One region of the Paenibacillus sp. FSL K6-2859 genome, then DNA from elsewhere that is predicted to be linked to it. Evidence: predicted binding sites of a transcription regulator. Region 1 holds the regulator's gene; each other region holds the start of a gene.
What was found. Region 1 encodes Rex, which represses fermentation and respiration genes when NADH is low (regulators of the CRP and FNR family bind a similar motif). Its sites were predicted from a motif close to TTGTGAAATATTTCACAA; they were not measured.

Region 2: the regulator Rex is predicted to act here: its motif matches at 1,255-1,272, upstream of nadA (quinolinate synthase NadA).
Region 3: the regulator Rex is predicted to act here: its motif matches at 1,720-1,737, upstream of MHB64_RS30315 (cytochrome ubiquinol oxidase subunit I).

Annotation. Positions count from the first base shown of each region.
Region 1 covers NZ_JBBOYU010000001.1:4,712,622-4,715,909, forward strand. Annotated here, with positions in the region: gene MHB64_RS21070 (amidohydrolase) at 1-1,151, opposite strand, end outside; gene MHB64_RS21075 (redox-sensing transcriptional repressor Rex) at 1,138-1,791, opposite strand; gene dinG (ATP-dependent DNA helicase DinG) at 1,923-3,288, opposite strand, start outside.
Region 2 covers NZ_JBBOYU010000001.1:73,861-77,148, forward strand. Annotated here, with positions in the region: gene ftsH (ATP-dependent zinc metalloprotease FtsH) at 1-1,083, shown strand, start outside; gene nadA (quinolinate synthase NadA) at 1,343-2,281, shown strand; gene nadB (L-aspartate oxidase) at 2,321-3,288, shown strand, end outside.
Region 3 covers NZ_JBBOYU010000001.1:6,807,945-6,811,232, reverse strand. Annotated here, with positions in the region: gene MHB64_RS30330 (S1C family serine protease) at 1-684, shown strand, start outside; gene MHB64_RS30325 (cold-shock protein) at 1,104-1,304, shown strand; gene MHB64_RS30320 (cold-shock protein) at 1,397-1,627, shown strand; gene MHB64_RS30315 (cytochrome ubiquinol oxidase subunit I) at 1,851-3,245, shown strand; gene cydB (cytochrome d ubiquinol oxidase subunit II) at 3,242-3,288, shown strand, end outside.

The sequences.
Region 1 (3,288 bases):
GACAACAGATCTGTGTGTGGGAGCAAATGCGGCTGGTCTATATCAATAGCAATAAAGTCAGCTTTCATACCTACAGCGAGTCTACCCACATCATTTAAAAAGATAGACTTCGCGCCATACTCCGTAGCCATACGTAGAGCTTCCGGAGCCGGAACAGCCGTAGGATCACCACTTACACCTTTATGGATGAGTGCTGCAAGACGCATTTCTTCAAACATATCCAAATTATTATTACTTGCCGCTCCATCTGTACCCAGTGACACCTTCACTCCGGCCTTTAGAAGATCCGTAACTCGAGCAACTCCACTAGCCAGCTTAAGATTGCTTCCAGGGTTATGGGATACACCTACATCATGACGAGCCAGTATCTCGATCTCTTCATCATTCAAATGAACACCATGAGCGATTATAGACGGACGTGTGAACATTCCAAGCTTCTCTAAATGCGCTACTGGCCGCAGTCCGTAATCCACCACATTCTGCTCCACTTCGCGTTTCGTTTCGGACATATGGGTATGCATCGGTAAATTCAAATCATGAGCCGCCTGCACAAACTTAACAAAGAAGTCTGGTGGGCATGTATATGGGGCATGTGGCGAGATCATTGTCGTAATTCTACCTTCAGCCTTACCATGCCAGTTACGCGCAAAAGAAACCGCTTCCGCAAGCTTCTGATTTTGTACTTCTTCTGGACATAGACCGATTACGCCTCTCATTAATACGGAACGAATACCTGATAATTCGACGACCTCCGCTACTCGGTCCATATGATCATACATATCCAGGAAGGTTGTAGTGCCACCTTTCAGCATTTCAAGTACAGACAAGGAGGTTCCCCAGTATACATCTTCTCCGGTGAACTTCTCTTCCATCGGCCACATCTTCTCCTGAAGCCACACCTGAAGCGCTAAGTCATCTCCATAACCACGAAGCAATGACATTGCGGCATGGCCATGCGTGTTTACCAGACCTGGCATAAACAACAGACGACTGCCATCAACAACTTGCACATCGTCTTCTATTAAAGGCTCTTCTTTTCCTATGTAAGTGATCAAATCATCTTCAATAGTCATATATCCACTAAGAACCGGCTCATCCGTTCCCGGAGTAAGAAAACGCCCGCCCTTGATAATCGTTTTATTGCTCTTCATTTCTGCTTTCTTCCTTTCCATCCTTCAAATAATAAGCAAGGCTTTGCAAATCTGTTGTAAAATCAGCAGCATGAACCCGGATATTCGATGGTGTTTTTAGAATCACTGGTGCAAAATTTAAAATCGCCTCAATGCCAGACTCAATGAGAATATCCGCTACATTCTGCGCTTCTGAATCAGGTACTGTAATTATCCCAATTCGAATACCTTGCTCACGAACCGTCTGACCAAGCTCCTCCATCGGTTGAACGGTAAGTGAGTTGATTTTCCGCCCTACCTTAGGCGCATAGGAATCAAATATAGCGGTAATCTTCATAGTATCTTTCAAATAAGCATTATAATTAGATAATGCATGTCCAAGGTTACCGGCACCCACTAAAGCCACATTCAGTTGTTGATCCAGCTTCAGAATATGACGGATTTTCTCAATAAGATAAGTTACGTCATACCCGATACCTTTTCTGCCGAAATCTCCAAAATAAGCTAAATCTTTGCGAATTTGAGCGGGATTCAAATCAAGTTTCTGTCCTAGCTCTTGAGAGGAAACGGTTAATATTTCACGTTTCTGTAGATCATTTAGGAAACGTAAGTACACAGGAAGTCTGCGAACAACGGCTTCTGATATTTTTTCCGATTTCATAATTTACCTCCTAATGTAAGTAATATTCTTTACTAACCTTATACTAATTCGTGTACCTCGTCTCAATGAAGAGCGGTATTCTTATACCGCCCTTCATTGTAGAGTGATTAATATGATCGATGACGTTCTTTTTAAGAAACGCCTCCGTCTTCCAACCACTCCGCTATACGAGGAACCATTTGATCCGTAAGCATATGCTCCATTTTTGGGCCAGGCAACGAATAGAGGAAATATTTCCCATAGTGAGATTCGATCACCCTGGTGTCATACACAATAACAATACCCCGATCTTGCGCTGTCCGCACCAGCCTTCCAAATCCTTGCTTAAAGCGAATAACCGCCTGAGGAACAGACAACTTCATGAACGGATTCTTTTTCTGGGCTTGTAATAACTCAGACTTCGCTTCCGCTAGGGGATGGTTTGGCGGTTGAAACGGGAGCCTCACGATGGCCAAGCATGTTAATGCTTCACCCGGAATATCAACACCCTCCCAAAAACTGCTTGTTCCTAACAGTACAGAGGCTGCACTGTCCTGAAAACGGCGGATCAGCTTGCTACGGCTGCCCCCCTCCACGCCTTGACCCAGCACCGTGATCTCTTGTGAGGCTAGAGCCTCTTTCAAAGGATCGTAAACCTGGCGTAGCATCTTGTAAGAAGTAAACAGGACAAGCATCCGCCCGCGTGTTGTAGTCGCTGCTTCTGCTAGTGATTGTACGAGTGTATCAACAAATCGGGCATCGCCCACACTGCCCTTCACACTAGGGAAATCCCGTGGAATAACTAACAGCGCCTGCTCCCGATACTTAAAAGGAGAAGGCAGGAGTGATGTCATCAGACGCCCCTCTTCCGCAGCTTCATTAAGTCCGAGATTATCAATCATAAACTGGAACGATTTATCAACAGAGAGTGTCGCCGAAGTTAGCACGATACTTTTCTTTTTGTCGAAAAACAGCTCCTTAAGCTGAGTACTGACATCAACAGGAACGGCATACAGCTGTAGCGATTTACTGCGATAATTTCCATTCGCCTCCAGCCAATATACTACATTCTCATCGTTTAATCCCATAAAAAACCGTACTTGCTCACGTATTGAAGCTAAATCCTTAAATAAGCCGCTAATATCGGTAACTAGACTATCTGAGGAAGATTGACCTTCTTGATCTCGCATTTCATTAAGCATTTTATCACCTTTACGGATAATTTCGCTTAATGTCAGATTCATAGTATTCTCTAAAGCAACCAATTCATCCCAATCTTTCGGTTTACGGGTAGGAAGTAGCCGCATGACTAACTGGCCAGCTTCTCCCGCTGCTGCATCGCTGCGTTCCGGCAAGAGGCTGAATAGTTTATCACTAAGCAGATCCCAGGTTTCTTTTATGGTAAGCAGGTCCGGATAGATTCTATCGATCACTCCGCTCCATTCAGAAGCTTCCTCACTGCCTGATGACTGAAGCATTTGGCGAAGCGTAGGAAGTTGGCCATTTCGACTATCCTTA
Region 2 (3,288 bases), 4.6 Mb from region 1:
CCAGGACGTTTTGACCGTCAAATTACGGTTGACCGCCCTGACGTAAAAGGCCGTGAAGCTGTACTTAAGGTTCACGCTCGTAACAAGCCTCTTACGAAAGATGTAAGACTGGATGTTGTTGCAAAACGTACAACTGGATTCACTGGTGCGGATCTGGAGAACCTGCTAAATGAGGCGGCGTTGCTAGCTGCGCGTCGTAACCGTAAGGATATTTCCATGATTGAAGTCGATGAAGCCATCGACCGTGTTATCGTAGGTACTGAGAAACGCAGTCGTGTTATCAGTGACCGCGAGAAACGTATTGTGGCTTATCATGAAGCAGGTCATACTATAGCTGGTTACTTCCTAGAGCATGCCGATATGGTGCATAAAGTTACTATTATCCCACGCGGACGTGCAGGCGGATATGTTATCATGCTTCCGAAGGAAGATCGGATGATCGTTACGAAGCAGGAGCTTTTGGATAAGGTTACTGGATTACTTGGTGGACGTGTTGCCGAAGAATTGTTTATTGGCGAGATCGGTACGGGTGCATACAGTGACTTCCAACAGGCTACGCGCATCGTGCGTGCTATGATTATGGAGTACGGTATGAGCGATAAGCTTGGACCTATGCAGTTCGGATCTTCTCAAGGTCAAGTATTCTTGGGTCGTGATATTGGGCATGAGCAGAATTATAGTGATTCCATTGCTTATGAGATTGATCAAGAAATGCAGAACTTTATTACTTCGAGCTACGAGCGTTGTAAAGAGCTGTTGCTCAAACACTCTAAAGAAATGCACTTGATTGCCAATACCTTACTTGAGAAGGAAACACTTGAGCTTGATCAGATCAAAGAACTGATTGAACAAGGCTTCCTTTCCGAAGATGGTAAAGCTAAGGATGGTGAAGGTGTTGCACTTGAAGTTGGTGAACCAGTCATTGATAATATCGGTGATGTGAAAGTTCGCATTCAAGGCAAACCTGAGGATGCACAGTCCACAATCCCTGATCTATCGAAGGATATCCCGAATAACCCTGATTCTGAGGGTAATGATGATTCCGACGATAACAACAAAGGTGGCGGCACTAGCCTTACCTAAATGGTCTCACGATTCATATGATGTAAATTTATCCGGAGAACGTAACTGTTCTCCGGATTTTTTATTTTAATTTTTAAGGGATTTTGAGCCTTAAAGCCTGTCCAGTTACATTGACAGAGACTGGAACGTTGTGTACATTAGTGATTAATATTACTTACTATTCATATCAGTATGTTCATTTTTTCACCATGATGGCTCATGCCATTTGATAACATCGCGCCGGCTTAAAGCCGCGAAGATTTAAGGGGGAGAACAATCGGTGGAAGCTCTGGCACTTGAGCGCAAGCAGGAACAGAATCGAGAACTTCGGATACGTCTTGAACAGCTTAAAAAGGAAAGAAACGCAATTATTTTAGCTCATTATTATCAACGTGATGAAATTCAGGAGGTTGCCGATTTCCGGGGCGACTCTTTCTTACTCGCTCAGAAGGCTGCGGAGACAGATGCAGAGGTTATTGTATTCTGCGGTGTTCATTTCATGGGGGAGAGTGCTAAAATTCTGGCCCCAAATAAAACCGTCCTTATTCCTGATGAACGTGCAGGTTGTCCAATGGCTGATATGGTCAATGTAGACGGTTTGCGTAAGCTGAAAGCACAGCATCCAAATGCTAAAGTGGTTACTTATATCAACTCGTCTGCAGAGATTAAAGCGGAGACTGATATCTGTTGTACCTCTGCAAATGCCGTGAAAGTAATCGAATCCCTCGATGCTGAAGAAATTATCTGGGTACCCGATAAGAATCTTGGCCAATATGTACAAGATCAGACCGGTAAAAAACTGATTATCTGGGAAGGCTACTGCAACACTCACGACATGTTGACCGTTAAAGATGTAGTAGAAATGAGAGCGAAATACCCAGAAGCAGAATTTGTAGTTCATCCAGAATGTCGTCCGGAAGTAGTAGCCATGGGTGATTATGTGGGTAGTACTACATCCATTCTCGAATATTGCCGGAAATCAGACCGCAAGCAGTTTATTGTTGGGACTGAAGACGGTACAGGATATCAGCTTCGTAAAGATAGTCCGGATAAAGAATTCCATTTTGCTACAAAATTTCTTGTTTGTCCTAATATGAAAGTTAACAATCTAAAAAAACTGGTGAAATGCCTGGAGACGATGAAGCCACAAATCTATGTACCGCCTGCTGTCGCCGACAAAGCCAGAACTTCCCTAGAGCGCATGCTACAAGTCCGGTAGTATGCGCTACTCTTTCGTTGAAACAGGTGAAACGCGGTCATGATTCCACAATATTTGGTTGATTTTGATCTTCGGGATATTCCTAAAGTAAAAACAGATTGTATTGTTATCGGTTCAGGGATTGCCGGATTGTTCACGGCTATTAAAGCTAGTGAAGATCGGCGTGTCATTATGATCACAAAGAAATCAGTAATGGAGAGTAATACTCGCTATGCACAGGGGGGGATCGCAGCTGTAATAGCTGAGGACGATTCCCCTGCTTATCACCGGCAGGATACATTAATGGCTGGAGCAGGTCTTTGCTCATCCACAGCTGTCGATGCACTTGTTAATGAAGGACCAGATAGAGTTCATGAGCTAATTCGTTTAGGTACTCTTTTTGATAAGGAAGATGGGGTACTGGCTTTGACGCAGGAAGGAGCGCATAGCCACCGTCGTATTTTGCATGCTAATGGAGATGCTACAGGTTACGAGATTGTTCGTGCTTTGGCTGAACAGGTAGCTGAACATGAGAACATTGAGGTGTGGGATGATCACTATGTCATTGATCTCATCACTGAAGGTGGAGAATGTGTAGGCGCATTGTTGCAGCGTCCCGGCGGCGGACGGTTATTCCTGCAAGGGGATGCGACTATTTTGTGCTCTGGTGGTGCAGGACAATTATTTAGATACACTACTAACCCTGAAGTAGCTACAGGCGACGGGGTAGCCATTGCTTACCGTGCCGGCGCTCATATACGAGATATGGAATTTATTCAATTTCATCCTACAGCATTAAGTTATCCTGGAGCTCCTAGATTCTTAATCTCCGAAGCAGTTCGAGGGGAAGGAGCAGTATTGCGCAATATTAATGGAGAGCGGTTCATGGAGCGTTATCATGAGCTACTTGAGCTAGCTCCACGAGATATTGTAGCTCGGGCTATTGTAAGTGAAATGGAGCTTACAAAATCAACGTTTGTCTATTTGGATATTACGCATGAATCCCCGGAAATGGTGAAGCATCGTTT
Region 3 (3,288 bases), 2.1 Mb from region 1:
ACAATCGCGGAGCTCGGAGATTCCTCGAAGCTTCGTCTAGGTGAAACGGTCATTGCCATCGGAAATCCGTTAGGACTTGGTGACACATTGACTTCAGGTATTGTTAGCTACACTGAACGGAAGGTTCCCGTATCCTTGAATCAGGACGGCGTATATGATTGGGAGCAAGAGGTCATTCAGACCGATGCGGCAATCAATGAAGGCAATAGCGGCGGGGCGCTTGTGGATTTGGATGGTAAGGTGATCGGTATTAACACGATGAAAATCTCCGATACAGGTGTAGAAGGGCTGGGTTTTGCTATTCCAGCTAACCATGTGATAGACACCGCTAATGAACTGGCTGAGAAAGGGCGGATTGCTCGTTCCTACTTAGGCGTATATTCGGTAGATTTAAACAATCCTTACGTTCCTCTCGCAGAGGACCAACGCAAGGAACTGAACCTACCGAACAATGTTAAGGATGGGGTTGTCGTTCTGGATGCTGTTGGACCTGCACAGGAAGCGGGAATACAGTTCAATGATGTGATTACGAAATTTAATGATCAACCTATTACATCTACGCTTTCCCTTCGCAAGTATTTATATAATCAGACGAAGATTGGTGAGGATCTGAAGATTACCTATTACCGAAATGGGAAAGTCAATCAAGCCACAGTTAAACTTCTTGAAAAACCAGAGGAATAATATGCTGGAAGTCGGCATATAATGATATAGCAGTAATGACAAGTAGAGCGGACTACCCCTTCAGTTGAGAAGGTAGAGCTTCCTGAAATAGCGATACTCTGTATCGCTATCGGGGATCTGTTTCTTCTAAATTTTTGATAAATATGGCAGTTATAAGCTGATTTAATGAATTTTGGGCTGACTGGCAACCCTTACATTGGAAGGTAATACTTATTAGGGTAGAAACGGATATATACGGATGCCAGCTTGCCTTTGCTAATCAGGTGTGGTAATATGATATCAATCATACATTTAGTCCCTAATTTTCGCATTGAAAAGGGCTGTTATATTCGGTAATACAACCTTTTTCAATGTGTGAATTTTTTCTTTGTTTGAAGATAAAAAGAACATATTAATTTAAATTTGTGGAGGTAACACACATGCAAACAGGTACAGTTAAATGGTTCAACGCAGAAAAAGGATTCGGTTTTATCGAAGTTGAAGGCGGAAGCGACGTATTCGTTCACTTCAGCGCAATCACTGGCGACGGCTTCAAAACTTTGGACGAAGGCCAACGCGTTGAATTCAACGTTGTTCAAGGCAACCGTGGACCACAAGCCGAAAACGTTGTAAAACTGTAATAATAGAAGAAACCGTCCCAGCTTGTGAAAGTTGGGACGGTCTTTTTATATCTAGTTAGTCACTATTGACTTACAGGATGGGAGGAACGGCAATGAACTACCGGAAGAAACCTTTGGAAGAAATACCGGAAGAAAATACCGCGATTTGGGCGTGTACCAATGATGGATGCAACGGATGGATGAGGGATAATTTCGCATTTGAACATGCGCCTTCTTGCCGTCTATGTGACTCTCCAATGGTTCGCAGCACGAAGATGCTACCACAATTGCTTAATTCGAATGGCGATCTCAAATCGCTGAAGAAGGGTATTTCCATTACCTAACCAATGCCTTTATGAGTCAAGCTTGTTATAGAGCAGTGAACAACTTCAAGACGGTCAAACCGTCTTATTTTTTTTGCTTTTTTTAAGGCAAATTGTGATTTTTGTCACAAATCATTTGAATTTTACCGTTAAAAGCACTCCTTTGTGTGACATATATCACAAAACGACGTCTAAATTTTTGACACAATATAATTAACGAAAAGGGGAGAAGGAAGGGAAAAATATGGATACAGTAATGCTGTCGCGTATACAATTTGCGTCGACGACAATATTCCACTATTTCTTTGTACCGGTATCAATCGGACTAGCGCTCTTGATTGCGATTATGGAGACCATGTACGTTAGAAAAGGCAATGAAGAGTACAAAAGAATGGCGCAGTTCTGGGGAAAGCTGTTTCTCATCAACTTTGCAGTAGGGGTAGTTACAGGGATTTTGCAGGAATTTCAGTTCGGGATGAACTGGTCTGATTATTCACGTTTTGTGGGTGATGTCTTCGGGGCTCCGCTTGCAGTTGAAGCATTGGCAGCCTTTTTTCTGGAGTCTACTTTTATTGGAATCTGGATATTCGGCTGGGACAAAGTGTCCAAGAGAGTGCACCTATTGTCCATCTGGCTGGTAGCATTCGGAACGATGTTATCTGCTTTCTGGATCCTAGCAGCGAACTCTTTTATGCAGCATCCTGTGGGTTTTGCGATTAATAATGGACGTGCAGAAATGAATGATTTCTTCGCGCTGATTACGAACGGACAATTGCTGGTTGAATTCCCGCACACGGTTCTTGCTGCGTATGCAACAGGCGCCTTCCTCGTAACGGGGATTAGTGCGTACAAGATATTGAAGAAACAAGATGTATCTTTTTTTAAGAAATCTTTTCAAATTGCAGCGATCGTAGGGATCATTTCTTCGATTGGTGTAGCAGTGGCAGGTCATGCGCAAGCACAGTATTTGGTTGAAACTCAACCTATGAAGATGGCGGCTTCCGAAGGACTGTGGGGTAAGAGTGGTGACCCGGCACCTTGGACCGTATGGGCAAATATTGATCCTGAGAAGCAAGAAAGTACGGGTGAATTTCAAATTCCGTACATGCTGAGCTTCCTTTCATACAGTAAATTTTCCGGTGAAGTTAAAGGTATGCTTGAGCTGCAGGCTGAGTATGAGCAAACCTATGGCCCCGGTGACTATATTCCACCTGTACGTACGACATTCTGGAGTTTCCGGATCATGGTTCTAGCAGGAACGTTAATGATTGTACTGGGTATGTACGCAATGTATTTAATGTGGCGCAAAAAGATGGACCGTCCTAACACTTGGTTTATGCGGTTTATGTTATGGGGACTATTGCTTCCTCCAATCGCAAATACAGCGGGGTGGGTCATGACCGAATTCGGGCGTCAGCCATGGACGGTATTCGGACTGATGACAACGGAAGACAGTGTGTCACCTAATATTACGAGTGGTCAGGTTCTATTCTCTGTTATTTCTTTTACAGCGATTTACGCCATTCTCGGATTAGTTCTGATTGGTTTGTTTATGAAAGTGATTAAAAAAGGTCCTTATGCGATGGATAACGATCACGGGGATTCGCATGATCCATATAACGAGGAGGGCGCCCAATGATTTCTCTTAATGAATTGTGGTTTGTGCTCATTGCAGTTCTGTT